DNA from 3 places in the Planococcus sp. PAMC 21323 genome. Region 3 is predicted to be linked to each of the others. Evidence: riboswitches for the same ligand, from Rfam matches in the RefSeq annotation. Region 3 holds a riboswitch; each other region holds the start of a gene.
The links. A riboswitch is a leader RNA that binds a small molecule or an ion and turns the genes downstream of it on or off. The one in region 3 is predicted to bind cobalamin.
Positions count from the first base shown of each region.

Region 1: it holds a riboswitch for cobalamin, as region 3 does, so the genes downstream of both, PLANO_RS12395 (ABC transporter substrate-binding protein) here and PLANO_RS14585 (acyl-CoA thioesterase) in region 3, are expected to answer to the same signal.
Region 2: it holds a riboswitch for cobalamin, as region 3 does, so the genes downstream of both, PLANO_RS07865 (hypothetical protein) here and PLANO_RS14585 (acyl-CoA thioesterase) in region 3, are expected to answer to the same signal.

Region 1 is NZ_CP009129.1:2,511,865-2,522,120, reverse strand. Features, by position in the region: gene PLANO_RS12445 (HD domain-containing protein) at 1-271, shown strand, start outside; gene PLANO_RS12440 (YwgA family protein) at 272-766, shown strand; gene PLANO_RS12435 (2-hydroxymuconate tautomerase) at 952-1,137, opposite strand; gene PLANO_RS12430 (YwhD family protein) at 1,200-1,715, shown strand; gene speE (spermidine synthase) at 2,114-2,947, shown strand; gene speB (agmatinase) at 2,951-3,823, shown strand; gene PLANO_RS12415 (antibiotic biosynthesis monooxygenase family protein) at 4,227-4,724, shown strand; gene PLANO_RS12410 (cation:proton antiporter) at 4,877-6,100, shown strand; gene PLANO_RS12405 (YwiB family protein) at 6,295-6,702, shown strand; gene argS (arginine--tRNA ligase) at 6,702-8,363, shown strand; cobalamin riboswitch at 8,410-8,596, shown strand; gene PLANO_RS12395 (ABC transporter substrate-binding protein) at 8,771-9,742, shown strand; gene PLANO_RS12390 (FecCD family ABC transporter permease) at 9,735-10,256, shown strand, end outside.
Region 2 is NZ_CP009129.1:1,557,926-1,568,181, forward strand. Features, by position in the region: gene PLANO_RS07845 (YqcI/YcgG family protein) at 1-529, shown strand, start outside; gene PLANO_RS07850 (LacI family DNA-binding transcriptional regulator) at 607-1,605, opposite strand; gene PLANO_RS07855 (arylamine N-acetyltransferase family protein) at 1,764-2,519, shown strand; gene PLANO_RS07860 (ABC transporter substrate-binding protein) at 2,576-3,523, opposite strand; gene PLANO_RS07865 (hypothetical protein) at 3,520-4,065, opposite strand; cobalamin riboswitch at 4,231-4,420, opposite strand; gene PLANO_RS07870 (HNH endonuclease) at 4,475-5,428, opposite strand; gene PLANO_RS07875 (GGDEF domain-containing protein) at 5,587-6,702, opposite strand; gene PLANO_RS07880 (GNAT family N-acetyltransferase) at 6,841-7,347, opposite strand; gene PLANO_RS07885 (MDR family MFS transporter) at 7,364-8,614, opposite strand; gene PLANO_RS07890 (ABC transporter substrate-binding protein) at 8,712-10,256, shown strand, end outside.
Region 3 is NZ_CP009129.1:2,954,497-2,964,752, forward strand. Features, by position in the region: gene PLANO_RS14555 (DUF1259 domain-containing protein) at 1-140, opposite strand, end outside; gene PLANO_RS14560 (flavodoxin domain-containing protein) at 615-1,058, opposite strand; gene PLANO_RS14565 (ribonucleotide-diphosphate reductase subunit beta) at 1,039-2,085, opposite strand; partial or broken gene PLANO_RS14570 (ribonucleoside-diphosphate reductase subunit alpha) at 2,098-3,027, opposite strand; gene PLANO_RS15730 (hypothetical protein) at 3,196-3,930, opposite strand; partial or broken gene PLANO_RS14580 (ribonucleotide reductase N-terminal alpha domain-containing protein) at 4,077-5,441, opposite strand; gene PLANO_RS14585 (acyl-CoA thioesterase) at 5,443-5,928, opposite strand; cobalamin riboswitch at 6,079-6,257, opposite strand; partial or broken gene PLANO_RS14590 (DUF3934 family protein) at 6,502-6,633, opposite strand; gene PLANO_RS14595 (glutathione peroxidase) at 6,710-7,189, opposite strand; gene PLANO_RS14600 (MarR family winged helix-turn-helix transcriptional regulator) at 7,225-7,662, opposite strand; gene PLANO_RS14605 (organic hydroperoxide resistance protein) at 7,686-8,105, opposite strand; gene PLANO_RS14610 (methyltransferase family protein) at 8,245-8,802, opposite strand; gene PLANO_RS14615 (b(o/a)3-type cytochrome-c oxidase subunit 1) at 9,025-10,256, opposite strand, start outside.

The sequences.
Region 1 (10,256 bases), 440 kb from region 3:
TCCGGAATATTATTTAATCGATGACTCCACGTCTGACTTGCCATATGATTTTTACCGACCGGGAGAAGAAGAAGAACGTTTGCCAATTCATTTATTGATGCCAAACGGAGATATTAAAGAACTATCACGTTTGTCTCAAATTGTAGATGCCATTTCCGGTAAACGCAGAACGGATTATAAATTGTATTTTCCAGCTGAGTTATTAATTGATGGCAAGAAAACAGCTATCAAGCAGCAGATTTTGGGAATGCTTCGAGAAGGAGGGGTATAGTTGCTCCAGGGACACGCAAAAATCGTGGACTTTATTGCCACAGCGGAAGGCGTAACCGGCCGCAAAAAATTGCAGAAAATGATTTACATAATGAAGAAACTAGACATGCCATTCCAAGAAAAGTTTGAGTTTCATATTTATGGACCGTATTCAGAAGAATTAACAGCTCGAGTAGAAGAATTATGCGACATGGGGTTTTTATCAGAGGCATTAGAAGACAAAGGTTCATATGTACAATATAAATATAGCGTGACAGATGAAGGCCAGGAATTCCGTAAAGTTTTGGGAGAGTCTATTTTAGATACCCCACTTACCGCAGAAAAACTTAATGCTAAAAGTGGTCGATTTTTGGAATTGACTGCGACACTTCTTTATTTCGATCATTTAACCCGTCAAGAACAAATCGATAAGTTGCATGTCGTTAAAGGTAAGTTAAACTTTACTGCAGAAGAAATTGATGAAGCTTTTACTTTTATTAAAGAATTAAGGACTTAAAAAAACTCCCGTTACGGGAGTTTTTCGGGTATTGAATGAAGAACAGGCACTTTCACTTTTCTAATTGTCCAGTTGCAAGTGCCTAGCTCCTCGGGACATAAGCCAACCCAACTGTGTGGCAAAGAGCTCCACACTGCCGGTCTGTCTTATGCCTGTCGGAGCTGAACAGGCACTTTCACTTTTCTTTATTGATCGCTAAAGAGTTTTCCTTTTGTGCCGTAATCTGTTTTTTTCATATCTTCGATAAAGACCGTTACGTTCTCGATTGGTGCACCGGTTGTTTCAGAAACAGCTTCAGATACTTTTTCGACTAGTGCGCGTTTTTGATCTTCTGTGCGCCCTTCAAGCATTTTTACAGTAACGTATGGCATAATGGATGCAGCTCCTTTTTCTTAAGAATACTATCATCATAGCAGAACGGAGGATTCAGACAATGGCGAACGAAGAAAAATCAAAACAAAAAGTAGGATTTACCATTATAAAAAACGATCCGACGGACGGTCATAAAGGATACGGCATTGGGTCTTTATCTTTGGAGAACGTTTCTCCCTTATTTATTGACGTAGAAGAGCAAGAAGCTTTTATTGATATTGGTGCCATGCATGCTCGCAGTGAAGTCGAGCGTGGGATTAAGTTTACGACTAATCGCGAAGATTCGGCAGGCGGTAAAGATTACTGGCTTGTGTGGATTACTATTGATTTTAATCCAGTGGGCCCTTATTACGCCGGAGTTGCAGCGTGTGAAATGGTCGTTAATCGTGAAAAACGTCGAGGTTATAAAATTTTAGCTGACCATGTAAACCGCATGGACAAGTCAATGAAACGTAAAATTCTTGTGGACCAAATGGATGAGCCATCAAAACGCGTACTGGCTGACTATTTAGCATCGCATAATGCAGAAATGTGGAACAATAGCACAGAACAACTTCATCAAGATTTGGGTCGCTAATAAATAAATGTTTTTGTCTAATAAAAAAATGCTTTATTGAACAGATTGTGACATTTAAAATTGCGTCTACCGTACGGTTGAAGTTGTTTATAAAAGGCAGTACACTAGAACTACAGCTTTTCAATAGAAAGCTAGGACACCTGATAGCGAGCGAGTGCCATGAGCCATTGCGATAAAACCCAAGCCCAATGCCTCATGTCTCTTGCTCCGCACCATCAGGATTTAAAAAGGTTTTCTGTGAAGGGAAAGATTCCCTGTACAGAAAACCTTTTTATTTTTAGTGTAATGCGGTATTGAGCGGGTAAAGAAGAGTATGAAATAAATATTGCACTTTTTTCGAAAACACTTATACTTTTTTAAGTGGATTTTATTCAGAATGAAAAGGAGTTTGATTATAGATGGCAGGATTTTGGTATACAGAAAAGCAAACAGAAAACTTTGGGATTACGATGAAAATCAATAAAACCCTTCATACAGAACAAACAGATTTTCAATATCTTGAAATGGCAGAAACAGCAGAATGGGGCAACATGCTGTTTTTAGACGGCATGGTCATGACTTCTGAAAAAGACGAATTTGTTTATCATGAAATGGTTGCGCACGTTCCATTGTTTACACACCCGAACCCAGAAAACGTATTAGTAGTTGGCGGTGGTGATGGCGGCGTAATCCGTGAGATTTTAAAGCACCCGTCTGTTAAAAAAGCGACACTTGTCGATATTGATGGAAAAGTAATCGAGTACTCGAAAAAATTCTTACCTAGCATTGCGTCAGGCTTAGAAGATTCACGCGTAGAAGTAATCGTTGGAGACGGATTCATGCACATTGCTGAATCAGACAACGAATACGACGTAATTATGGTAGATTCAACAGAACCTGTCGGACCGGCTGTAAACTTATTTTCTAAAGGCTTTTATGCAGGGATTTCAAAAGCATTAAAAGAAGACGGTATTTTTGTCGCGCAATCGGATAACCCATGGTTTAAAGCAGATTTGATCAAGCAAGTTCAAAGTGATGTAAAAGAAATCTTCCCTATCACGAACTTGTATTTGGCGAACATCCCAACATACCCAAGCGGTTTGTGGGCGTTCACAATTGGTTCGAAAAAGTATAACCCATTAGAAGTACCAGCAGAACGTTTCCATGAAGTCGACACGAAATACTACACGCCAGAGTTGCACAACGCTGCGTTTGTTTTACCGAAATTCGTGAAAGACTTAACAGGAGAATAAAAAATGAGATTTGATGAAACATATTCAGGAAAAGTATTTATCAAAAGCCATCCGAATTACGAAGAATCAAAAGCCGTTCTTTACGGCATGCCGATGGACTGGACAGTTAGTTACCGTCCAGGATCTCGTTTTGGCCCGAACAAAATTCGCGAGGTTTCAATTGGGCTAGAAGAATATAGCCCGTACCTTGACCGCGAACTAGGAGACGTGCTGTTTTTTGATGCAGGCGATATTCCTTTGCCATTCGGTAATCCGGAAAAAAGCTTAACGGAAATCGAAACGTATGTACACACACTTTTAGCCGACGAAAAAATTCCAATGGGTATGGGTGGCGAGCATTTAGTGTCATTACCTGTAATGAAAGCAGTCGCGAGCAAATACGACGACCTGGCAATCATTCACTTTGATGCGCACACAGACCTTCGTGAAAACTATGAAGGTGAAGAATATTCGCATTCGACACCGATCCGCAAAATCGCAGATCACATTGGACCAGAGAATGTTTATTCATTCGGGATTCGTTCAGGAATGAAAGAAGAATTCGACTGGGCTAAAGAAAACGGCATGCACATTTCAAAATTTGAAGTGCTTGAGCCGTTAAAAGAAGTACTGCCAACGCTTGAAGGGCGTAACGTTTACGTGACAATTGATATGGATGTATTAGACCCTGCACATGCACCAGGCACTGGCACAGTCGATGCAGGCGGTATCACGTCTCGCGAACTACTTGCATCTATTCATGCAATTGCAGCGTCAGGCGTTAACGTTGTTGGGTTTGACCTTGTTGAACTAGCACCCGTTTACGATCATTCCGATCAAACGGCAAACACAGCAAGCAAGCTAATGCGCGAAATGATATTAGGGTGGATTAAATAAGAAAAGCGGCAGCGGCCGTGTAGATTCGACGGGCGTAAGACGCTCTGGCGAAGCGGCGTATTTCCAGCCGCACAGCTAGAGTGACTTACGACCCTAGAATCTGGCCGTTGGAGCTAGACAATAAGAAAAGCGGCAGCGGCCGTGTAGATTCGACGGGCGTAAGACGCTCTGGCGAAGCGGCGTATTTCCAGCCGCACAGCTAGAGTGACTTACGACCCTAGAATCTGGCCGCTGGAGCTAGACAATAAGAAAAGCGGATGCGTATTTTATTAAACACCTAAAATCTTTAAAAGTCGGTCTGGGAAATCCAGTCCGACTTTTTTTCGCTAAATCCTGAAATTAGAATCTTCTCTCTAAAAACGATAAGATTATAGAAACGAGCTAGCTGAAAGAGGTGCTGACGATGCAATTGTATAAATGGACAGGTCCACAAGATCAAGCTGAAGCCTTAGTAGAAAGTTTGTCGAATGCGCAGCTGACTCTCTTGAAAAACACTGACGAAGCTGTACTGCTTTATGAAACAGACGGAGGTCCAGGATTAAAAGCCTCTGAAGCGTATGAAGTATTGAATGCGGTAGGGGATTTTGCTGATGGTTACTACGCGGTATTTAACAATATTCCCGTTACAGACGAAGGTCGTGAGCTTTTTGAATCACGTTTTCAAAATAGAGCGGGCATGGTAGAAAAAGAACCAGGATTCGCAGCAATTCGTGTATTGCGACCACTTGATTCGGATGTTTACATTATCCTCACGTTATGGGATGACAAACAAGCATTCATTGATTGGCAACAGTCTCAAGCCTATGGACATGCGCACGCAAAACGCGGGACTAAAGAAGGCATCGATAAACGTCCAAATATTTTCCCTCGTTCTTCTTTTGTGACCAGTTATACGAAGTAAATACAACACTGCCCTCAAGCAAGTTATAAAATGGTCTCCTTTATTAGGAGGCTTTTTTCGTCTTACCTAAGCAGGATTTTAAGTATGCGTTTAGTAATAGGCAATAAGAGATATAGATGGAGTAAGCAATTATCCTGAAAGGAGAGTGACTTATGCATGAGTTTGATGAAGTGTTCATACAAGTATTGGTTTTATTGGCCATTGCGATAACGGTCGTCGGCATCGCTAGAAAAGTAAAGCAGCCTGATACAATCGCATTAGTTTTAGTTGGGCTATTACTTGGTACCACCAGTTTTCCATTTCCTTTTATAGATCAGGCGGAACAATTTATTACCCAGTCAGAAGTTTTTCAAGTCATTATCATTTCACTATTTTTACCGATCTTACTTGGGGATGCTACTTTGAAATTGCCCTTTCATCACTTATATAAACGAAAAGAAACGGTAATTGGTCTTGCTTTAGGTGGGACGTTCATCTCATTTGTACTTATTGGTTTTTCAACTCACTTTTTATTAGGTCTTCCTTTAGCAGTCGCTTTTACGTTTGCGGCGTTAATGAGTGCAACCGATCCAATCAGTGTCTTATCGATTTTCAAATCGGCAGGCGTTTCAGAAAAGCTGTCAACGATTATGGAAGGTGAATCACTTTTTAATGATGGAATTGCGATCGTTCTATTTCAAATTGCATCTGTTTATTTATTAACTTATATTGATATGGGGTGGGCAGGATTAGGCAGTGGCGTGTTACTATTTCTTCGTTTTGCTGTAGGAGGAATATTGGTCGGCGTCATTCTTGGATACTTATTTTCACAAATTCTTCGTTTTTATGACGATTATCCTTTTGAAATTGCCATATCTGCATTATTGTTTTTCGGCAGCTATTTTATCGCAGAACATATTCACGTATCAGGAATCATCGCTGTAGTGGCAGGAGGATTTGTTTTTAATGATTACGGCGCTAGAATTGGAATGTCCGAGTTAACGAAAAATGCGATCAATACCTTTTGGGACGTGATTACACTTATTGCGAACTCGTTAATTTTCTTGATTGTCGGATTAGAAATTCGCAATATCGATTTTTCTGGACAATATGTAATTATTGTATTGGCCATTGTTATCGTCTTAGTGGCGAGAGTTGTAGCGCTATTTTTCAGTACGATGCCAGCCAAAGATTTAAATCGAAAAGAGCGGATTTTATTAAACTGGGGCGGATTAAAAGGGAGTTTATCCATTGCCTTAGCATTAAGTCTACCGGCAAGTTTTGACGGACGTGAAACGATTTTAATCCTAACGTTTGCGGTCGTTCTGTTTTCTCTCGTCATCCAAGGGTTAACCATTAAACCATTGATCAAACTATTAGGACTGCAATCAAAATAAAAACAGTAATGCCAATAAAATTAAACCGATCCTGTAATAATAGGGTCGGTTTTTTTCTGTATCAATTGTCGAATTTCTTAACTCTTGGCGTTCAGATAAAAAGAACTGGCGTAAACAATGAGTGCTGTATTGAAAAAGGCGGGTGAATCGGGCTATAATGAGAAGGTTATTATTTGATGGGGAGGCGGAGAGACATGCAAAAGACAGTGGAAATAAAACTGACAACGACGATCCGTCAGCCGGATATGGAAGAACAAGTAATGGTGTTGGAATCTCGAGGAACATTGACGGAGAAAAACCAGCTGCGCTATTTGCAGTATGCCGAGCAGCAAGACGACCTTGAAATTCGGACGACAGTTAAACTTCAAGAAAATGAAGCAGTGATTATGAGAAGCGGCGGCTTGCAGATGCGGCTCCCTTTTTTATTACATAAAGAACAAACCGGCAATCTAACAAATGAACAAGGGTCATTTATGTTGACGACAAAAGCGCATGAGCTTTCTGTCAGCGATACGCGGTTTATGGTTCGTTACGATTTATCGTTAGGTTCAGATCCTGTCGGGGAATACGAAATGGAAATACAATTTATGGAGGTTAAATAATGAATGCAGTAGAACAAGTTCAACACGCCATTAAAACGGCATTTGCAGAAGCAATCGAAAAAGCAGAATTAACAACAGAGGCTGTTGAAGTACAGTTAGAATCGCCAAGAGATAAAACAAACGGTGACTATGCTACGAATATTGCGATGCAGTTAACACGTTTGGCGAAAAAGCCACCTCGTGCGATTGCAGAAGCGATTGTAGCAAATCTTGATAAAGATGCAGCAAACATTCAAACAGTAGATATTGCTGGACCAGGATTTATCAACATTACGATCAAAAAAGATTATTTGCAGGACGTTGTCAAAACGGTGCTAGAGCAAAAAGAAGACTATGGTCGTTCAACAGCTGGTGCTAATGAGCGTATACAAGTCGAGTTTGTTTCGGCTAACCCAACTGGTGACCTGCATTTAGGGCATGCACGTGGATCTTCAGTTGGCGATTCGCTTTGCAATATTTTAGACTTAGCGGGCTATGATGTGTCTCGTGAATATTATATTAACGATGCCGGTAACCAAATTAACAATTTGGCGTTATCTATTGAAGCGCGTTATTTTGAAGCGTTAGGTAAAGGCGACAGCATGCCGGAAGACGGCTATCGCGGACAAGATATTAAAGATATCGCAGAAGCATTAGTACAAGAGCACGGGGATAAATTTGTCAGCATGACGCATGAAGAGCGCTTTGAAACGTTCCGTCAACACGGTTTGAAAGTAGAATTAGCTAAATTGCAGCATGATTTAGCGAACTTCCGCGTTGAGTTTGATGAATGGTACCCAGAATCATCACTATACAAAAACGGTAAAATTGACGAAGCTCTAGCTAAACTTCGTGAAAATGGTCATGTCTTTGAAGAAGAAGGCGCTACTTGGTTCCGTTCAACAACATTTGGCGATGACAAAGATCGCGTATTGATTAAAAATGATGGCACATACACATACTTAATGCCAGATATCGCTTACCATGAAGATAAATTGCAACGTGGTTTTAGTAAGTTGATCAACGTTTGGGGTGCTGATCACCATGGCTATATTCCACGGATGAAAGCAGCGATCGAAGCACTTGGTTATGACCGTGAAACGCTTGAAGTTAGCATTATTCAAATGGTGCAATTGTATAAAGACGGCGAAAAAATGAAGATGAGCAAGCGTACTGGTAAAGCGGTAACGATGCGCGAGCTAGTCGAACTCGTCGGATTAGACGCTGTGCGTTATTTCTTCGCAATGCGTTCAGGTGATTCGCATATGGACTTTGATTTGGATTTGGCTGTTTCTCAGTCAAACGAAAATCCAGTTTATTATTCGCAATATGCGCATGCGCGTATTAGTTCGATCTTGCGTCAAGCTGAAGAGCAAGGTTTGCTAGCTTCAGAAGAGCATTTGAATTTATTGACTTCAGAAAAAGAAATTGATGTCTTGAAAAAGATCGGTGATTTCCCACAAGTCATTGCAGATGCAGCAAAACAACGTGCACCTCATCGCATTACAACGTATATCCAAGAGCTAGCGTCAAATTTCCATAGCTTCTACAATGCCAATAAAGTATTGGATGCATCAAATGTCGAGATGACAAGTGCTCGTTTAGCATTGATCACGGCTGTGAAAACAACATTAGCGAATGCATTAAAAACAGTAGGCGTCGAAGCTCCTGAAAAAATGTAAGCAAAAGCTAAACAATTGCGTGTATAATAAAACCAAGAAACAGAACTTAATAGCAATTCATAAAGGTGCTTATGTCTAAGAACATGAGTTAAAAGGGAAGCCGGTTCGATTCCGGCGCGGTCCCGCCACTGTACGTGAGAGGAATTTGCAATATGCCACTGAAGCAACGCTTTGGGAAGGAGCAAAAACCAACGATCACAAGCCAGGAGACCTGCCTTTATGTCAACACACTCATATGCCTGCGAGGAAAGGCTGGATGCGCATGCTTTTTTATGGCGTCCTTTCAATCCCTCGCAGAACTTTGCGGGGGATTTTGTTTTGGATTCGTTTTGGGTCGTTCACAAATAAGGGACCGTCTGCAAAGATTTTCTATAACAAGAACACTATACTCTAGGGGGATTTTATTGATGAACAAGTTATGGAAGTTTGGGGCAACAGCAGGATTAGCAGCAGTTTTAATGGCAGGATGCGGAGAAACAGCAGCTCCGGAAAAAGAAGTCGAAACACCAGCAGAACCACCAACTGAAGTTGCGGAAGTTGAGTTTCCGGTAACAATAACAGATGCTGTAGGCAATGAAGTTGTCATTGACGAAGAGCCTGGAGCCATTGTTTCAATGATTCCATCTAATACAGAAATTGCTTATGAGCTAGGATTGGGCGATAAAATCGTTGGCGTATCGGAATATGACAACTACCCAGAAGAAACAGCTGACGTTGAAAAAATCGGCGGACAAGAATTCAATGTTGAAAAAATCATTGGCCTTCAACCAGACTTAGTTTTAGCACACGAATCAGGATTAGGTGTGGGCGATGCCGGACTGCAACAATTACGTGATGCCGGTCTTGATGTATTTGTTGTTCAAAATGTAGAGAGCTTTGATGAAGTTTACGATTCGATTACGACAATCGGACAAGCAACAGGTAGCATGGAAAGAGCGGAAAATATTGTCTCGGAAATGGAAGCTCAAGTAGCCTCGATTGAAGAGTTGGCAGCAACAGTTGAAGAACCAAAAACGGTCTTTTTAGAAGTCGGCAGTCAACCGGATATTTACACAACAGGTAGCGGGACGTTCATGGACGAAATGTTAACGTTGATTAATGCAGAAAACGTTGCTGGCGACTTAGAAGGATGGGTTATTATGGACCCAGAAGCAATCGTTGCAGCAAATCCAGACGTCATTATTACAACCGAAGGCGCTTATGTTGAAGATGCAGTCGGTCAAATCAAGTCTCGTGGTGGCTTTGCAGAAGTAACAGCAGTTAAAGAGGAAGCGGTTTACAGCTTAGATTCAGATATGCTCACTCGTTCTGGCCCACGTTTAACAGCGGGACTAATGGAAATGGCACAGGCAGTATATCCTGATGTATTCAATGAGTAAAAATATACTAGCGTATAGCGTCTCGCTATTTCTGTTAGTGGGAGCGGTATTGTTAGGTGTTACGGTCGGAACGGTATCTATATCACCGGTGGTGCTATGGAATCCTTCATTCGATGAAGCGGCTGCCAATATTTTATGGAATATTCGTATGCCACGTGTGGTTTTAGCAGGACTTGTTGGAGCCGCGTTAGCGATTGCTGGCGCAGCTTTTCAAGGGCTTTTGAAAAATCCATTGGCCGATCCTTACACCCTGGGAGTGTCTTCCGGTGCCTCAGTCGGCGCTGTGATGACGCTCTTTTTTGGTATCTCTATCCCGTTTTTAGGGCCATTCACTTTACCGGTTATGAGCATGATCGGCGCATTACTGACGATGTTTGCTGTTGTCAGTTTTGCGAGATTGGTGGATCGCTCGATGAAAATGGAAACCGTGATTTTAACAGGTATTATATTTAGTTCTTTTCTTGGATCGATTATTTCGTTGATGATTGCCTTAACCGGTGAAGAATTACGTCAA
Region 2 (10,256 bases), 1.4 Mb from region 3:
GGCTGTTGAGTCGTTCTTAACTATGTTTAACGACCCAAAACATAAACGTCATGGTTTATTTGTTTTTGTAGAACCGTTTGAAAAAGAAGTTGCACTCGACGCCTACCGAAAACAGTTTTGGGATATCCTACAATTTTTGCATGATGAAGATGATTCAGAATGGCCAGTAGACGCACCGCGTGACCCAGATCATTATTTATGGGATTTTACCTTTAAAGGCGAACCAATCTTTGTCTTTGGCAATACCCCTGCTTATAAACAGCGCAAAACGCGTGACCTTGGAAACGCCATGGTTCTAGGTTTTCAGCCTCGTCGTATTTTTGAAGGGTTGAAAGGCACTGAAAAAGGAGGCGTTATGTCACGTGAAAAAGTCCGTCAGCGAGTAGAAGCGTGGGATCACTTACCGACTCACCCCGATATAAGCCATTTTGGTGACCCTGATCACAACGAATGGAAACAGTTTTTTATTGGAGACGATAGCGAACCAATCAAAGGAAAATGTCCTTTTACCCATAAAGAGATGAAATAATATTTTACCTTAAACACAAAAGAGCCTTACCGGTATTAACGGTAAGGCTCTTTTGCTAAGAATAGACACTCTCATACTTACAAAGCACGCACTGTAGCTCTCTCAAATAGCTCGACATCTCGATTTACATGAAATGATTCCTGCTGATTGTAAATAACCAAATCAAATAATCGCTTGATAGCCTCTTGACCTAAATTTGCCAAACTATCAGATGTCCCAACTGACGTCAAAGCAAGCGCTGAATGTTGTGCCATTTCTGAATTCCCAATCCCAACGATGCTGATGTCATCCGGGATTTGATAACCTGCTTCCTTGTAAAAATCCATAAATTGTAAAGCTATTTCATCTGTAGCCGCTACAATTGCGGTGGGTTTTTTCTTCAAGGCTTGCAGGTTTTCAAATGCTTCAAATAAAGAAAACTTATCTAAGTTTGTTACCACTAATCTTTTTTTGCGGATTTTATAATTAGCTTCTTGTAAGGCTTGTACAAATCCAATAAAGCGATCTTTCGTAGATGGGCTGCTTAACGTACCACCTATCCAAGCAATTTCTAAATGACTAGCATTAATTAAGTGCGTAGTAGCCAAATAACCCGCTTCGATATCGTTCAGTCCAATAGAATGTTGGCTTGTTATACCACTTGAATTTAATGCAACAAACGGAATAGTTGAATCAATTAATTTCTCATGGGCTACTTTATCAAGTAAAGTAGAAATTATAATGATGCCATCTGGTTTGCTTGACAGCACAGTTTCATAAGTTTCAAGTTCACGAGATCTAGTAATAAAATGAATCGTTACTTGATAGCCTTGTTCTTGCGCAGTGCGAGTAATTGCAGGAATCGCATTTACATATATCGCATCATCTATTGCACTCACAATTAAGGTAATCGTTTTTGTTTTTACCATAGGAACCGCTATTTGTTCGAATGCCTCTGCTGAATAACCTAATTCATTCACAGCATTCATAACTCTTTCGTAAGTTGCTCTTTTAACCTGGTCAGGTTTATTCAAAACACGTGAAACTGTAGTTTGTGAGACTCCTGCATATTTCGCTACATCTGTAGTAGAAACCATTCTTACCAACCTACTTTCTTATTAATTTTTGTTACTACATATATTTGAGTAAAGTTATTCATTCGTCAACTATATCACAGCCATTCATTTCATGCACAATAAATATTCATAAAATAAATGAGTATGGTTATATTCATTTTGAAGGAGTTTTTTTATTCATGAATAAAAATAAGTACTTAAGTCGATTTTACACGAAACTGAACGTAGATATTAACATTGATACACTCGCTGAACTACAATCTCTTCATATGCAACATATTCCTTTTGAAAATTTGGATGTTATTCGCCGGACACCGATTTACTTGAATTTAGAAAGTATATATAAAAAAGTCGTTAATCGCCACCGTGGTGGATATTGTTATGAATTAAATGGTTTATTTCATTGGCTTTTGACCGAGCTTGGTTATAATGCAAAATTAGTAGCAGCTACCGTTCAGAAACCCGATGGTACATGGGCAAAAGCTGATACGCATGCTGCAATTATTGTAGACCTTAACGAGACATATTTAGTGGACGTGGGGTTTGGTGACTCAACTCTGTATCCAGTTTCACTAAGTGAGAGACCACATACAGATCATAGTGGGACATATCATATTGAATCTCGTGGAGACGGGTTTTATGATCTACTGCGTAACATTGATGACAATGAAAGAACGTTATATCGATTTTCTACTACAGAAAAACAACTTATCGATTTTCACGAAGGCTGTGTTTATAATCAAGTGTCGAAAAGCTCTACTTTTACACACGATGACTTAGTAACAATTGCCACTCCAAGAGGAAGAATTACGTTGTCTGGTACTCAATTCATTCAATCCGATAGAGATAAGAAATTAAAGAAGGATTTAACTGCTGAGGAAAAGCAACTTGTCCTCAAAACAGCATTTGGTATTTATCCAGAATCGTTAAATTAGTATATATTATTTTAGATTAAAAAAATCCACGCTTCTAAAGCGTGGATTTTTTAGGGTTATTTGAACACTTCTGGATAAACTGTTTTAGCGACTAGTTCAACGGCTTCCCCAATTCTTGGTCCAGGACGTGAGGTAATATCTGAATCTAGGTAAAAGACTTGATCGTTTTTGATCGCATCAATATCCCCCCAACCTTCTCGTGCTTTTATTTCTTCAATTGGATCTTCTGTATAAGATACGGTCGTAGTAATGGTTTTCGGGTTGCGCTTGATTACTTCCTCTTCCGAAATTTTTGGCCATCCTTCAAGGTCACCAAAAAGATTTTCCACATTCGCGTGATTCAAAATTTCTTGTTGGAAGGTTTTTTGACCTGTTGTGTAAAGTTCTGGAGAAGGACTAATTTCGAAATACAATTGTTTTTTCTCGTCAACTGCTTCTACTTTATTTTGCACTTCTTCAATTTGTTGCTGAATCGAGCGATTTAACTCTTCCCCTTTGTCCTCTAGACCCATAACGGTAGAGATTTGTTCAATATCACCATACACATCTTCAAAAGATTGAGCAGATTCGATAACAAAGACAGCTATTCCTGCAGTTTCTAATTCTTCGTATCCAGTAGGTGCACCTGTCGAGTACCCAATTACCACATCCGGTTCTAATTCAATAATACGTTCCGCATTAAAGACAACAGAGTCCGAAACGCGCTCAACTTCAGCCGCTTCTGCTGGATAATTATCGTAATCAGTCGCTCCAATTACTTTTTCGCCTGCTCCGATTTCATATAAAATTTCGGTATTACTTGGGATTAAAGATACAACTGTTTCTGGTACTGTTTCGAACGTTAATTCATTGTCTAAATCATCGATAACAGTATAACTTGTTTGTTTTTCAACTTCGGTTGCCGAATCTGTTTCTACTTCTTCCGTTACATCAGATTGACAAGCTCCTAGCGTTAAAGCAATTGTTCCAATCGTTAAATACTTGAATAATGAAATTTTCATCATTTATTGGCCACTTCTTTCTTTTTAGGTCTTGTTGGATAAGATTTACTAACAAAAGGTATTTCTTCAATACCTTGATATTGATTAATATATACGGCCATTGTAAAAAGGACATTAGCTAAAAGGTGAGTATAATTGAACAAAATTTCCGGTACATCTCGTTCTAAACTCACTATGTGTAACGCACGTACTGACTTTTTGGCTTCACTTCGACAAACATGCAACACACACGCGGCATGAGTACCTTGAGGTAAAACAAAATTGCCGATTTTATCTTTTGTGCAGTTTACATAATAATCATACATATTACTTAGTTGGTTTAAATCATCTTCTTGGATGGCTATTTTGCCACGTACAGAGCCATTTAAATGATAGACTTTCGGTTGAAGTATTTGTAAATCTCGCTGTACTACAGTTATGTCTTTAGTTAAGGATAGTGCTTCTCCAATACGTGTGGTCAAGGAATCCGTTCTAATTTCAAAATCTACTGTAGACGCGGCTTCACGCATAAATGGATAGCAAAGATACCTCATGTCTTTTTTCATCTCTTCACCTCACTTTTGTTTGGTGAAAATCGCTGCATTGAACGCTCTCGAAAACAACAAAAAGCCGCCCTCAAAAGAGGACGGCGGCATAGCTATTTAAAGACATATTTTATCAGTCAAAAATAGAAACGTTGCCGTATGATCCTCTTATCTTCCGAAGAGTAAAAATACGTTCAAAAAAAGGTAGGTCTCCTGGCTTGTGCGTTGTTTTACTTTAAGAACCTTCCCATTTAGTTAACCTAAACAGTGGCATTTTCTTATTTCATACGCACTTACAGTTGCGGAAACAGCCTCGGAATTTAACCGAGTTCCCTGTTATGCTGACGAAGCAGCACCTTTTTTCTGCATGATTATTCACTTGCTTTCAGTGTATCATATTTCATAAGACAAAAGACATACAGGAAATCATTTATTCCTGATCTATCAACAATTTTATCTTCCTCGGTTCTGCAAAAACAATTCGTTTATGCCACCTGAAATAGGTAGCGTGTTCGGGAGATACCGATATTTTCATCCCTTTTCTTAAGCGGTAGATTGGAAACTGATCTTCTGGAATCTTCTTAGAGATATGAAGTCGTCCTCCACCGGTAAAAGCAATATGTCCGGCAGAATACAATGCGCTATGGTTGGCGCAAAGCACTACCCCATTATAGGGGTCTAGTCGTTCGACATCAGAGCTGTCTTTCCATGGTTTAGCATGCGTTGCTCGCAATACATCACTAATTGCTATTCCACAAAGCGGACACTCTCCATTCCAAAGTGGCAATAAACTTTCTCTGAATTGCTGTTTGCCTCTACGCATCTTTGTTTTAATTTCAAGTTCGGCTTCCGCGATTAAGCTGAGTAACGGATTGTACTCAGTTTTTTTAATCACTTCCATCGATAATTCCAATTGTTCTACTTCTACCGTAAAAATGTTTAACGAACTAATCAATTCTAAAAACTTTATTGCCAATTCTTCGTTACATGGATATAAATAACCCGAGTTTCCACCAGCATCTTCTTGGAACGCTGAATATTTTACCGGCAATAAAGGTTCGATTTCTTTAAAGAACGCTTTAATCGGTAATGGATTTTCTAATTCTCGGTAAACCGTGTAAGCTATGAACGCCTCTTCATAGCCTCTAGATTGATCTTCGAGTTTTTTTAGTTTAGCCCCTTTTATACAATCCTCACGTACGCGACTAATGGCAACGACAAATCCTTTAACATAATGAAAGACAAGATCGCCTTTTTTCACTTCTTGCATTCGATTCCATGAATGTGGAACCATCCCGGACTTATCTACCTGAGGTGTCCAAAGCACACCGGCATTCTGTTCAGCATGATAAGTCTCTCCTTGCATAACGATAAAACTATTCATAACTGCCTCCTAATAATGGTCATACTTTATTTACTTTATATGTAGTAAAATCTATTATGCTATAGTAGTTTACACTTTCTATTTTAACCTAAATATTAAACTTATGCTTTCTCAAATCTTTAGTCAAAAAAAACAACCACTTGAATCAGTGGCTGTTTTTATGCTTCGATCGCTTCTATTTGCGTTACTTCATCAAAAATCGTAACTTGATTTCTACCGCTCCGCTTGGATTGGAACAACGCCTTATCTGCTTCACCAATAAGTTGGTCTAAGGTTTTATCCGCTGAGCTTAAGCTAACTCCCAAGGAAACCGTCAAATTCCCTTTTGGTTGTAATTGTTGTCCATCAAATGGATATTTTTCGATAGCTGAGCGAACTTTATCTGCTATTTCTAAGGTTATGTCCTCACCAAATGGCTGAGTAATACATAGTATAAATTCCTCTCCACCATAACGTGCTACATAGTCATTTGGACGAATATTGTCTTTCATCAATTGACCAATTGAGCGTAAGACAGTATCCCCTTTTTGATGACCATGTGTATCGTTATAGGTTTTAAAAGAGTCAACATCTAACATAATAATAGCCAGTGGAACATCTTTAGAAATCAACTTTTGAATTTCTGCTCTGAAAAAACGCATATTGGGCAGCTGTGTCAGTGGATCTTGATTAGAGTTAATCTCCAGTTCTTTTCGTAACAAGATATGATGAATTTCGCCATTTGACATTAAGCCCATTACGAGTACAGCTATAGCAGCGAATGCAGACATTAACAATATAATAGATAGCGGTGCCGGCGTAGAAACAAACATAAAGATAGATTTCACTACCTCAAAGACTAAGAGACCTATCATCATTCGTTTAATATCAAGTACTGCAAAAAACTTGTTCGTTTTTAGCTTGTTGCGAAATAAACTTCCCACTAAGACTGGTAAAACAATTGACTGCAAAATTCCGATTATCACTGTTGGACCACCAAGAGATAGGCGATAAATAGATGGGAAAATTGCAGATAATATCCCTAGTTTCCAGCCGCCTACATAAGAAATAAAATAAAGTGCTACTTCTCGCAAATCAAGCCTCATACCCATATAAAAATAAGGTTTGTACATAACTGAAAATGTCAAAAAGCTAGTAAATGCAACAATTAATAACATCAGTCGCTTTGATTCAGTCAATTCAGGGAATAATAATTCCTTTGTTTTTAATGCTAAATACAATAATGCAATAATTAATGCCATATTCTCGAGAAAGAAAAAAAGCATCGTCCCCATTCAAACAACTCCTAAAAATCTATACTAATAACATTTTACAATTTATATGTCAAAAAATATAGATAAAACACAATATTATACAAGAATCTACTTAAAAAAACCTCTTTGGCCATCACTTTCGTGAATAGCTAGAGAGGGTTATTGGATTGAGGCATGTTTCAATAGTTTAGCCATGTATAATTCGTTAGCATATTCTCCGTCCATGCAAATTGAATCACGTTTGACTCCTTCTACGATAAAGCCCATTTTTTTATACAAAGCAATAGCTGCTGTATTTTTCTCTAGTACGGTCAATTCAATGCGATGAAGCATTTTGTCAATCGCCCAGGTCTCCACTGCCCGCAATAACTGAGTTCCCGTTCCTTTGGCCCTACAGTGCTGATGAACGCCTATCACGAGGTAAACCGAATGCTGTTTTCGTTTTACCGTATCTCCTATAGCGAATAAATAACCTATTAAGTCAGTTTGTTCTTCCGCTACAAATACGACTGTCTCTTCGCTTGAACTAGTGAGGCGTTTTTCAAGTTGTTCACTTGTCGTTTGTCGTTCGCCTGGTTCATATAACATATGCTTCGACTCTTCTACATGTTTCATTAGAACGATCAGTCGCTCCGCATCCGTTGGAATTGCTTTTCTAATAATCATGACTTTTCTCCTTACATTATGATATGGCTTCTGTTCTGACTTGCTCTTTTTTAGATTTTCTAACAAACAAACCTGTATAAACAAGTAATGTACCAATCATCAACAATACGCCCATATAGACAGACATCATGGTTGGAATAAGAAATGCACCAATAATAATAGTTAATCGTGCTAACATATCTGCACCGCTAAATGAAATATTAGAAAAAGCGGAATACGAACCTCTTTTATCTTCTGGAATCATGTTAGCGATTTCTGCATTACGAACAGGTGAATAAACCAATTCACCAATTGTTCCAATAAAATTAAACAGTATTAATAAATACCAACTATTCGCTGAAGTGATTGTGACATAGCCTATGCTGTATAGAAAAAGACCTGCTAACAATACGTGCCGCTTAGCATAACGATCTGTGTATTTGTTTACTATAAATGTCAAAAAAACGACGAGCAACATGTTTTGGATATTCAACAAACTTAACATGCGAACACCCGCAACTGCAAAATCACCTATCATAAATGTCTCAAAGCTTTCAGCCAGTCGAACACCTATATAACTATTCAACGAGAATTCTGCTGAGAAAATAAACATAGAACCAATCACTACTTTAACAAAAGGACGATCTTGAAATGCAACTTTGTAGTTTTGCATTAAATCGATCACTACGTTTTGGTGTCGTTTTTTCAAGGTTTGAACTTGTTCAACTTTTAGCCAAATGTGATAAGCAATTGGCAAGCAAGCAGAAGTCACAGTTAACATGATAAATAATTCGATTTGATGATTTAAATACAATAATCCTCCGAGTGCAGCACCAATCGCCATTGATAAGTTAACAAGCCAGTAATCAACTGCATAAATTGCTTTGCGATTTTCTGGTGTCGTTGAATCGATAATGATTGCATGCATCGCTGGACGCCCTATGCTACTTGTAACAATAAATAAGACATATGCCAGTGCAAACAAGCCAATCCATCTATCTGTCGGAAACAGACTCACTGCCATTAGTAAAAACATAATTGCACTCAGTGAAGATGTCATCACTAACACTATTTTTCTAGGAAAGCGATCTGAAATATACCCCCCGATCATATTAACAAAAAAGCCAATAAATACAGTAATGATCAAAAATGATCCTGCCCACACTTTACTCATTTCCTGTGCAAAGAAAAGAGCCATGAATGGCATAACAGCTGATGCGACTGCCCGATTAAAAAATGAAGTGATCAAACGAACTTTAATATTTTGTGGATAGTCTTTCCATTTCATCTTGTCAGCCCCCTTTGTCTTATGTATATTAAACTAGACAATAAAAACTAAAAATAGACAATTTTTAAAAATATGTCCACTTTTAGGAGGAGGTATTATGGAACGTACTCTTTTAGCCTTGTGGCATGCTGTCCCTTCTGGAAATATTAAACAAGCCCAATTAGCTGATCAACTCGGACTAAGTAGCAAACAAACAGCACGCCTTCTTCGGAAATGGGCAGAAGAAGGATGGTTCACCTTTACTGCTGGACGTGGAAGAGGTAACTCTTCTTATATTCAATGGCATATGCATGTGGAAGAACTTTATGAACAACAAATGGTTCAATTAATTAAAGAGAAATCTATAGAAACTGCTAGTAAGTATTTATTATTTGACTGGTCTCCGGTAGTTAAGCAGCGTCTATTACATCTACTTCGCTCTAATTTTGGTTATGTTCAAAATAGAGTAGATCAAATCGATAAACTTATCATTCCAAGAAAATATCCTATATTAACACTTCATCCGTTATACGCTTCAGATATTCATAGCGCTAATATGGTCGCAAATGTATATAGCCGTCTCGTAACTGTAGACGAAAGTGGTTCTGTAACGCCAGAACTTGCGCATAGTTGGGATTTAACTAAAAATCATGTTCGCTTGTATTTGAGAAAGGAAATTTTTTTTCACGATGGTTCTTATTTAACAGCAATAGATGTCGCTAACTGTTTAGATCGATTACGAAACGACTCTTCTTATGCCGATCTATGGAAACCCATTGAGTCAATTTCAACCAGTGGCCCCCATATAATTGATATTTCTTTTCCAAATGGTTGCAGCTATTGTTTACAAATGCTTGGCATGATCAATGCCAGCATATATAAAGAAACATCTCAACAAACAATTGGTTCAGGCAGCTTTTATGTGTCAGAAAACAATGAACAAAAAACGACTTTACACGCATTTAGTAATTATTTTCAACAACGTCCTTTGATTGATGTGGTTGAATTTATACAGGTATCAGGCGACTTCGATGTTGCTTATCGTTCTTCTTGTGAGTTGACAGAAGAGACTTTTCAAGTTGAAAGTGATTCAGGATTTGGTGTCGTGATTATTAATGCGTTTAAAAATTCACCCATTAGAAACAAAGAAATTCGTGACTATATTCACTACGCGATTGCGAAACACCGTCATAAGATAGGCCAGTTCCATACCCGTGCGATAGCCAATCATAAAAGTTGCTTGATTGGACAGGAGCAACATCCATTTGTGTTACCTCCTTCTAACCGTCCAAACTTTGAACATCCTTTAATCATCAAAGCTGCAAACTATACAGACGGCGCAACGCGTTGGCTGAAAGAATCACTAGAAAGTGAAGGAATTCCTATTGAGATACAATGGATGTCTTTCAAAGAAAAGTTAACAGACGTAAACGCTGATCAAAAAGCTGATCTTTTTGTGCATGGTGAGGTATTCGAGATGAATCAAAATTTTTCATTTTTTTACTTTCTTGCCAATGGAAATTCGCCTTTAGCTACCATCATGAAGTCTCAGCCACTATTCAATAATTACTTAGAGCAATACGCCACTACTCCTTTTGAAGACTGGACAGCATTAAACCTAAAGGTTGAACAAGACTTAATCGCTTCATCCATTATGCTACCC
Region 3 (10,256 bases):
AGCACACAATTGAAATTTTTGTTTTGAGAGGAAATATTGATAGTCCTTGTTCTTTTAACCAAACATTCGCCGCCCTGTACTTCCACTTCCGCATTTAGCAACACGCCAACTTGTTCGGCCAATCGCTCGAATCTTTCCACTCAGCTCACCCTCCTGTTTTCCATATAACTTTATATGGTGGTTTTTCAGACACAAAAACACCGAAAAGAATCCTTAGACTCTTTTCGGCGTTTTTTCTAGCCAAAATCTTGAACGGATTGTATGTTGTTGCTCTTTTAGTTTGTGACCAATAAAATCATTTAAATGAAAACGCCGATTTCTCATTTAAATATTCGCTCAAAATTACTATGGGTGCGTAATTTTAATCCATAAAAAAATTCACAACGAAAATCCCCAACGCTAGCTACAGCTGGAAATAGTAAAAATATGATTTCCATTTGTTTATATTCTATACCCCGTTTTCAAAACTTAAACACTTTTAGACAAAATAAAAAAACCGCTAAAAAGCGGTTTCAGACTGTAAACAAATAGGTTGATAAAGAGTACTTTAAGAATTCCGAGCGCAGGGCGACTCCATGAAAAACAGGATGAGCTGAAGACCCTGGACTGAGCAATCACTTAATAAGTTCCGCTAGTTTTTCACAGCGCACGACATCTTTTGGTTGAGGCGTCAGTTCTACTTTTAAACTAGCGATCAATTTTGTTTTAACAAATAACATGTCTCGAAAACGATCGACCGCTCCGCAAAATTCTGCAAAAAAACTATCACCTGTTCCGAAAACAGCTGTTTTCAATTCTTTTTTTTCAAGCTCTTCAATCGCTTTATACAATTCGTGCATTTCTGCTGGGATTTCACCGCTCCCCCATGTATAAGTACCGATTAATACACAATCAAAAAAAGGTAGATCCTCTATTGAAAACTCTTCTATTCGGTAAAGCTCCACCGAGATTCCTCGGTGGAGCATGGCCGTTTGCAGCATTTCTGCTAACTGTTCCGTGTTACCGGTAACCGAAGCATAAATGATTGCTGTTCGTGAATTAAAGCTCGTCAAAGCCATTCGTTTGTGACACTTTCGTATACGTTCTTGATTTTTGTTCAAAGAAATCCGATTTGGTGTCGTTCATCATATCATCACCAAATACTTGAATCCACGGCATTGGGTTGCTGCGCTCTTCGTATAAATTATCTAGTCCTAATTGACGTAAGCGTTTATTGGCCAAGTATTCAACATATCCTGTAAACTCTACCAAATCTAAGCCTTCAATGTCAGCTAAGATGTAATACGCCCATTCTTTTTCTAACTGCACAGCTTTATCTATCGTCGTATAAATGTATTGAATGTTTTCGTCTGTATTCAATTCTGGATTTTCCGTCAACATGATGCGGATAAACTGCGCGATAAAATACGCATGCTGCATTTCGTCGCGTTGAATATAGCTAATCATCGTGCTGGATTTCAACATTTTTTGCTGACGCGCTAAATGGTAGAAAAATGCGAATCCGGCATAGAAATAAATACCTTCTAAGTTAATAGAATTGACGCTTAGCTTAAACAAGTTTTGCGGCGTAGGATTTTGACGGAATTCCTCGTACGCATCCAAAATTAAATCGTTACGTTTTTGAACTACTGGATCGCTTTTTGCTTGATCAAAGCGTGCATTTTGTTCGCTTACGGATACGAGAGAACTTAAGATGTACGAATACGACTCTGTATGAACAGCTTCTTGTTGGGAAATGACCGCAAAGATCGCTTTAAAGCTCGAATCAGTGACGTAATCCATTGCTTGGCTCATTGTTGGTGTTTGCAAGCTATCAAGTGAGGCAAGTTGCGTATTAATGCGTAAAAAGACGTCTTTTTCTACGTCGCTTAAGCGGTCCCATTGCTTAATATCGTCTTGCATATTGATTTCTTGCGCTTTCCAGAAGTTAGCCAATAGCGCTTGATACAAATCGTACATTTGCGGATACGCAATATCGTTCCAATTTAACAAGCCCGAAGACTGGCCATTTAATACGCCAGTCGACTTGTTCGGATGTTCGGGATTTAATAATTTAATCTTTTTTAACGGTTCATGTATCGTCATGATCATTCTCCTTTAGCTTTGACATGCTTCGCATTCTTCAATTTCTGCTTGAGATGTACTGCGAACATAATAAGTCGTCTTCAAGTTTTGCTTCCATGCTTCTAAATGCAGCTCTAATAACTCTTTTGCTTTAATGGTGTGCGGCACATAAAAGTTAAAGCTGATCGATTGATCAATATGACGTTGACGCGCTGCATTTTGGCGTATGCTCCATTTTTGGTCGAGCACGTGACGCGAACGTCGGTAATATTCGTACGTGTTGTGGTCCAAGTCAGGAGCAGTCACTTTAAATTTGAAGTTCTTTTTCTCTTCGGCGTATTCTACTGCGTATAATGGATCGATGCCGTCTGTTGAACCACCGATTTTTGCAGTCGATGAGTTAGGCGCTACAGCCATCATCCAGCCGTTTCGAACGCCATTTTTAGCTACTTGCTGTTGCAAGCTGTTCCACCGCTCGCTCGTGTAGTTGCGGCGCTCAAAATACTCGCCTGTGTGCCATTCTGAACCTGAAAACTGACTAAATGCACCTTTTTCTTCCGCTAATTGCATAGAAGCTTGAATGGTTTGATACGCAATTTCTTCGTATAGCTTATCGGCAAATTCAACGGCTTTTTCGCTTTCCCAATGAATGCCTTCAAGCGCTAGTAAATGGTGCCATCCAAAAGTTCCTAAACCAATGGCGCGGTATTTTTTATTTGTTGCTTCAGCTTGTCCTACTGAAATCGTATTCAAGTCAATGACGTTATCAAGCATACGTGTTTGAATCGGCACTAAACGTTCTAATACGTCCGCTCCAACCGCTCTTGGCAAGTTGATCGATGACAAATTACAGACGACAAAATCACCAGGCTTACGGATCATGACAAGGTTGCCTTCGTCATCGGTATATTCTTTAACAATAGTCGTAGCTGACATATTTTGCATAATTTCGGTCCCCTTATTCAATTGAATTCGCTAAACTCAACCCGCATACTAGATGCAGCTGCATGTCGCCATGCAGAGTAGACTATATCATCACCCTTATATAATAAGGGTGCCCACCGTATCGGACCGCTTGGCCCTACTCTACTCGCTTCCGCATAATGCGTGCTTTCGATAGTCGTTCGGCATTTACTCTTTAATTATGAAGTAATCTGGAAAGTTTTTTGAATACATTCGGTTTCTCATACTATGGGTTGAAATTCCATGAGCACTAGCAGCTTTAGCAATACTCTCGTATTGAATATTACCTATTTGACATTTATAAGCACTAGTTTTGTTTGTAGGTCTGTTCACTTTTTCATAGAGTCTTTCATAATTCGGAAAATGATCTGAGCCTAAGCGATAATTAAGAGTTGTAGTTTTAATATTTAATATCTCCGCTGCCTCTTTACCCGATGAATACTCTACATTATCAATCATTACCACTCTAGAATTTGCTTTTCTAACAGATTCAATCATTTTTTGGCTTTTAGCTTTACCATATTGATGATTGCCTTCTCCAGACATCTGTTGAACTCTTTGCAGTCTTATTGATTCCTTATTTGGATTCATTGTAAAAATGTCGCCACCAATAGAAGTGAATTTAACATTGTAATAAGTTGGAGACTCGACTGCTTTATATAACAAAATATAGTATTCCTCCAACGCATTAAGTTCTTCAGCTGAATTAGCTTCTGCTAGAATGACCCTCGTAAAATTTTCCAACCCATATTTCTTAATTGCTCGCTTGAGATATAGACCCGACCCCATATACACTTTCCAATTATTCTTTCGCGTGTATATACATTTCCCAATATACTTCATGTTATTTACTTGATTAGTTGTTTCGTATATAAAGCCAAAAGGATTAACTATGCCTTCCACCTCATTTAGTTTTTCCTTATTATGCTTTATTACTTCTCAACATTCAAAATTAAAGAGATTTAGCACGGGATTGACTTCATTTAAAAGTGTTTCCCCGTTTAGATGGGTTTTCGACAGCCATTACTGACTGAAGGTGCTAAAAATTAACACAAATTACTGCAATAAATTGATGTCAGCCCGCGACCTCTTGTGTGCTTGTTCGGGTTTTGTCGATTGACTTCGTCCCGGTAAAACATATACGGCGTGCCCGTTTCTAATTGCGACACCATGATGCGCGCCATAATTTCCATTGCGCGGTAGGTTTTACGCGGCAATAACGGATGGTCGACTGCTTCTTGGTATTTTTCACTAAAGTATTTTACGTCTTTTTCATCGTAAAAATCTTCAAGTCCTAAGGCGTTGCCATTTTCATCTTTCCAGCCCATGACTTGTTTGACTTGGTGTGGACAGAAGGTGTGCCACTCACCAATACTGCGTCCGTTTTCGTCTTTATCTTGCAGACGCTCCATAAATAAATCGGGAAGCGATACACCTGTGAAAATATCATGTGCTTTACGGCGCTCGTCGCCATTATTGGTTTTCAAATCCAAGAAGCCGTTCATAATGTCTTTATGGAAGACGTCTAAGTAAATCGCGACGGCTCCTTGACGTTGACCTAATTGATCCACACTGACCGCTGTATCATTAAGCAAGCGAATCCACGGCACAACACCCGAAGAATTTCCTTTGAATTTTTTAATGTCCGAACCTAACGCCCGCACTTTTCCGTAATAAATACCGATGCCACCACCGTCTTTACTAAGGCGCGCGATATCCCAGTTGTTTAAATAAATGCCGTCTAATGAATCGTCCACTGTATCGATAAAGCATGACGACAATTGTCCAAAGCTTTTACCCGCATTTGATAAAGTTGGAGTCGCAACGGTCATATACAAATGACTCATTGCCCAATACGCTTCTTTAACTAGCTCTACACGACGATCTTTTGGTTCGTTTTGCATCAATGTCATGGCAATGACTAAAAAGCGCTCTTGCGGAAGTTCAAACAAACGCCCTTCATAGTCTTTAGCTAAATAACGGTCTGCCAACAAAAATAAGCCAATGTAATTAAACAATAAATCCCGCTCTGGATCGATTGCTTGTCCAAGTTCTGCGATTTCTTCTTGCGAATAACTAGACAATAAGTCTTTTGAGTAAATTCCAACTTGCGTCAGTTCTTGAACGAGCTTGTAAAAATCTCCGTACTTTTCAGAAGAAGTGTACCCGCGATGTTCTGCTGCTTTCTTATATAAATCACTCGCATACAATTCTGCCGCTACATAAGTCCAATCTGGTTGATCCATGGTGATGTGGTTGAGCGCGTAGAGTAAAGATTGTTCGCCTTTTGCTTGTTCGGCAAGTTCGCCTGCCCGCTCGAGTAACTCGCGTGTATCTAACCCATATACATCCGTAGCCCGTTCAAGCGCTTTTTCTACTGATGACATTTCAGCCGTCTCAATTTTCATCTTCATATCAGCACAACTCCTTTGAGTATTCATTTAATTGCATGCGTCGTTGTTTTCGTTCTTGTGCGCTATGGAATAATTTTTTCTCTGCATCGGTTTCAGGGATTACGCCTTTTACAGGGATTGGTTTGCCGTTACTGTCAACCGCGACCATCGTCAATATAGCTGTCGTTGTTAAACTGGTCACGCCCGTTTCAATTTGTTGGCATTCTGCTTTAACATAAACTTCCATCGACGTTCTTCCAGTCGAAATGACTACACCTTCTAAAATGAAAATGTCACCCACTTTAGCAGAAGATAAAAAGTTCACTGTGTCGATTGAAGCGGTTACGACCGCTTTGCCGCTATGTCTCATTGCGGTAATCGCCGCGATTTCGTCTATATATGCGAGTACCGTCCCTCCAAATATCGTTCCTAAATGATTGGTATCCGGTGGCAACACCAATTTTGTTTGGACGGTTCTCGCTACACCTGCAGCTAATGCTTCTGTCATAACTTCCATTCCTCCATCTCTATAACAAACAAAAAAACCCATCCTCTCAGGGAGGATGGGTTTGAAAACGCAGAATAGCAACTCAAGACAGCTAGAACTAGCTGCTTGCGCATCATTTCTTCGTTATCTCTCTCAACTCCCGGAGAAGATCATAAACTTGTAACGAAGACAGGTCTCCTGGCTCGTGCGTCATCCTCTGCTGTCTCCTTCCCGTCCATTGGACAGTGGATTGCGACAGCTCGTCAGCACTTACAGTTGCGGGTACAGCTCCGGCATTTTACCGAATTCCCTATTAAGCCTTTTCAGGCACCTTCGTTATCGATTTCTACTATATATAGTAATTTTTTATATTTAAACACTAAATATTGTATTCATAAACTATAAACCACTTTCACTAGTTTAACAAGTCGTTTCACAATTTCAAAGCATTTGGTGAAAAATTATATTTTTCCTACCGAACTTTTCACCATTTCTACATAAAAAAAGGATGCCCTTTTTGGACAACCTTTGAATTTCTATTTATGCATCGACCCATACAGAAGCTTTTTCTTTATCTGTTTTTGGTTCGTCCGCTTTTTTATTATTTTTGCTTGTATACGGTTTAAAACTCTTTGCTTTGTTTGCGCCAGATTTCCAGCGAGTCCAGCCTTTTTTACCAGTTCCTTGGCCCGTACCGCTCTTTGCTTTCGCTTTTGCTTTGCTCATTATAATCACTCCATTACTACTACGATGATGTACAGCTTATCACATCGCAACCGCTAGTGAAACAGAAACCTTCTCGTTACGAGCGAGTAAGTACTTTTTCGATGTCTTTTTTAAACGATTCTGGTGTATCTTTTGGAGAAAATCGAGAAACAATATTGCCATCTTGATCCACTAAAAATTTCGTGAAATTCCATTTGATGCCGCTTGTTAAAAACCCTTTCGTGTTGCTCGTTAAATAAGTAAACAACGGATGTGCATCTGCGCCGTTGACTTTTACTAAATCATGCATCGGGAAAGTCACACCGTATGTCATGCGGCAAGCTTCCTGTGCTTCTGCACCTGTAGCTTCTTCTTGCTTAAACTGGTTAGATGGAAATCCTAAAACAACCAATCCTTGTTCTTTATACTCGGCGTACATTTTTTCGAGTCCATCAAACTGATCGCGTAGCCCGCATTTTGTTGCTGTGTTAACAATTAACATGGCTTTGCCTTTGTATTCACTCAATGGATATACTTCGCCGTTTGGTTTTGGTACTTCAATATCATAAATATTCATCTTGCTCACTCCTCATTTACTAATTTATGACGCTCTTAAAAATTCATGGTTTTGAAGGCTGCGTTCAACTCTTTTAAATTAATCATTAATGTCATCGCATTTACGCCCATAAAATTACAGCTCTCAACTTTTTCAAAAACGGCTCTTTCGATAGCTGGTTGTTCTTTTCTCGCTTTTTCCGTTAACGAAATCACAAATGCACGTTTATCTTTTTCAGATTGTTGCTTTGTTAAATGACCGTTGTCTATCATCCGCTTAATAATTGGATTTAAGGTGCCTGTCCCAAGCCCTAATCGTTCCCCAATATCTTTTGACAATAACTCGTGCTCGTCCCAAAGAACGAGCAGTACTAAGTATTGCGAAAAAGTTAAGTTGAAAGGCTCTAATGCTCTTGCATACATTTTCGAAAAATTACTTGAAGCTTTATACACTTCAAAACATAATTGTTGCTCTAATTTCGTTGGGTTTGCCATTTACATCTCACCTATACTAATTATTATAAAACGGTTATTTCTACATCCACAGATCCTTGAATAGCTTTTGAATACGGGCAAGTTTTATGCGCTTTTTCGACGTATTGTTGTTTTAATTCTTCAGCAATACCAGTAATATCTACCACTAGTTTTATCGCTAGTTTCACGCCGCCATCTGCTTTGTCTCCTATCAACGCAACAGTTGCAGTCACTTCACTTTTCTCTATCTCTACTTTATCAGCTTCAAGCACCAATTCCAACGCACTGTTAAAGCATGCACTATAGCCAGCCGCAAAAAGTTGCTCTGGATTTGTTGCAGTTGTAGCAGAACCTCCGAGCGCTTGTGGTTTTGCTACGTCCATATAAAAAATATTGTCCGGAGAATATACCGCTCCGTCTCTTCCGCCTGTATTCGTCATTGTTGTTTCAAATAGTGTTTTCATTGTATGTAGTCCTCCATCCATTTATATCGTACACGACTTATAATAAACTATATCGTACACGATGTAAAAAGAACTGCTCATAGACTAAAAAAGCTTTCATTCTCTGTTCAGAAGAATAAAAGCTTTAGGTTAGAACTTATTAATAAACAAATGGGATTAATCTCGCGCGCTGCTTCATCCAAAGCTCATAATCTGGACCGAACTTTTCAATGAGCAAACGCTCTTCGTAATTGATGCGCCGAAGTAAGGCCCATACCATCGCAATGCCTCCTACAAGTGTGGCAACTAAGCTACCAAAGAATAAAGCCATGCCAAGCGTTATTAAAAACAATCCTGTATAAAGTGGGTGCCGTAGCTTCCGGTAAGGACCGGTACTAACTATTTTATCGCCCTCTCGAACTGTAACGTAACGTGTGAATTGTGATTTCAAGTGGATAATCCCCCAAAAACGTAAAAACACTCCTGTAGCAAGAAAGATGATTCCCACCACTTGTCCAACAAACGCTACCATTTGGAACGGCTGGAGTTCTTGTAACAAATACGCCAATAGAATAGTAGCGATTAATACACCAAAAATTGCAACAAACGTACGTTTTTCCAACGAATCTCCTTGACCAACTCCACGATTGCGAAAAATAATAAATTCACTCAACCAAAAAACGCTTATCGCTGTAAACATCCATTCCATGATCGTCATCGCTAAGTCCCAACTTCCTGTTTCTTTCCTTATATACTATAGAAAGCGATAAACGATTACTACTATTCTAAAACACAAAAGACAGTTAAGAACTCTTGTAATAAGAATTCTTGACTGCCTTCGCTTTATTCTTCCATCGAAGATATTTCAACTAACATCGCGGTAAACGCGATAAACACAACCATTAATGACAAAACCATAGTGAACATTGTCCCTCAACTCCTACCACGTTTTGAATCCTTCTGAGCCTGGCGGTGCATGTTGAATCATATGCGTTAATGGAATCGCATAGGCCAAAGCAATAAGTGCTGCAGCAAGTCCAATCCAAATCCACCAATTTTCTAACCATTTGGGGGTGTTTGTCATATCGCTTTCTGCTAGCGGGAAATCGACGATGTCTTTTGCGTCGACTGCTTTTGGCGACAAGAACATGGTCATGACGACGATATAAATCAAGATCATTGCCGATACAAACAAGATGCTACCTCCAATTGCCATCGTCACATGATTGGTTAAGATACCGTCAAACCATTCCATTGCAGCAGGGTGGTCGTTATAACCAGAGTACGCTGTTCTTCTTGGTGCTCCAAGAAGTCCTAACAAATGCTGCGCTGTCGACATTAAAACCATACCAATCGACCACGTGATAATTTGAACAAGTCCTAAGACTTTCATCGACTTCGTAAATTTACGCCCTGTTAAATAAGGGATCAGCCAAAATGTTACGCCCATAAATGTCATCGCTACAGGAGTTCCAACCGTAATATGGAAATGTCCCACAATCCATAACGTATTGTGAACCACTTCGTTTAACTGGAAACTTGCATTGATAATTCCGCCAGCTCCACCGGGAATAAAGAACAGCATAGCGATAAAAATAGATGTAAATCGAATGTCTTTCCATGGCAGTTTTGTAAACCACCCAAAAAGACCTTTGCCGCCATTTTTGCGTCCCGCAATTTCAAATGTCGCAAACATCGAGAACGCCGTCATTAATGAAGGAACAATGACCATAAACGTCAACACTACTTGAAGAAACTTCCAAAAGTTCGAAATCCCTGGTTCGGTTAGTTGATGATGAAATCCAACTGGAATCGAAAACAGGATAAAGAGCACAAAAGACATGCGGGCAAGTGAATCACTGAATACTTTTACACCTAAAAGCTTTGGTACGATTACATACCAAGCCATATAAGCTGGCAATAACCAAAAGTAAACTAATGGATGACCAAAATACCAAAATAGTGAGCGACTGAGTTCGACGTCAATCGTATCGGTCCATCCGAACGCCCAAGGAATGTATTGAAACAAGACCGTCGCTACTACACCCAGACAGGCAATGATCCACATAATAATCGTTGTAATCGTCATAAAAGCAAACAATGGGCTTAATTGACCTTTATGGTTTTTACGCCATACGCGGTAGTGGCCCACCAATGCAAAACTGCTAATCC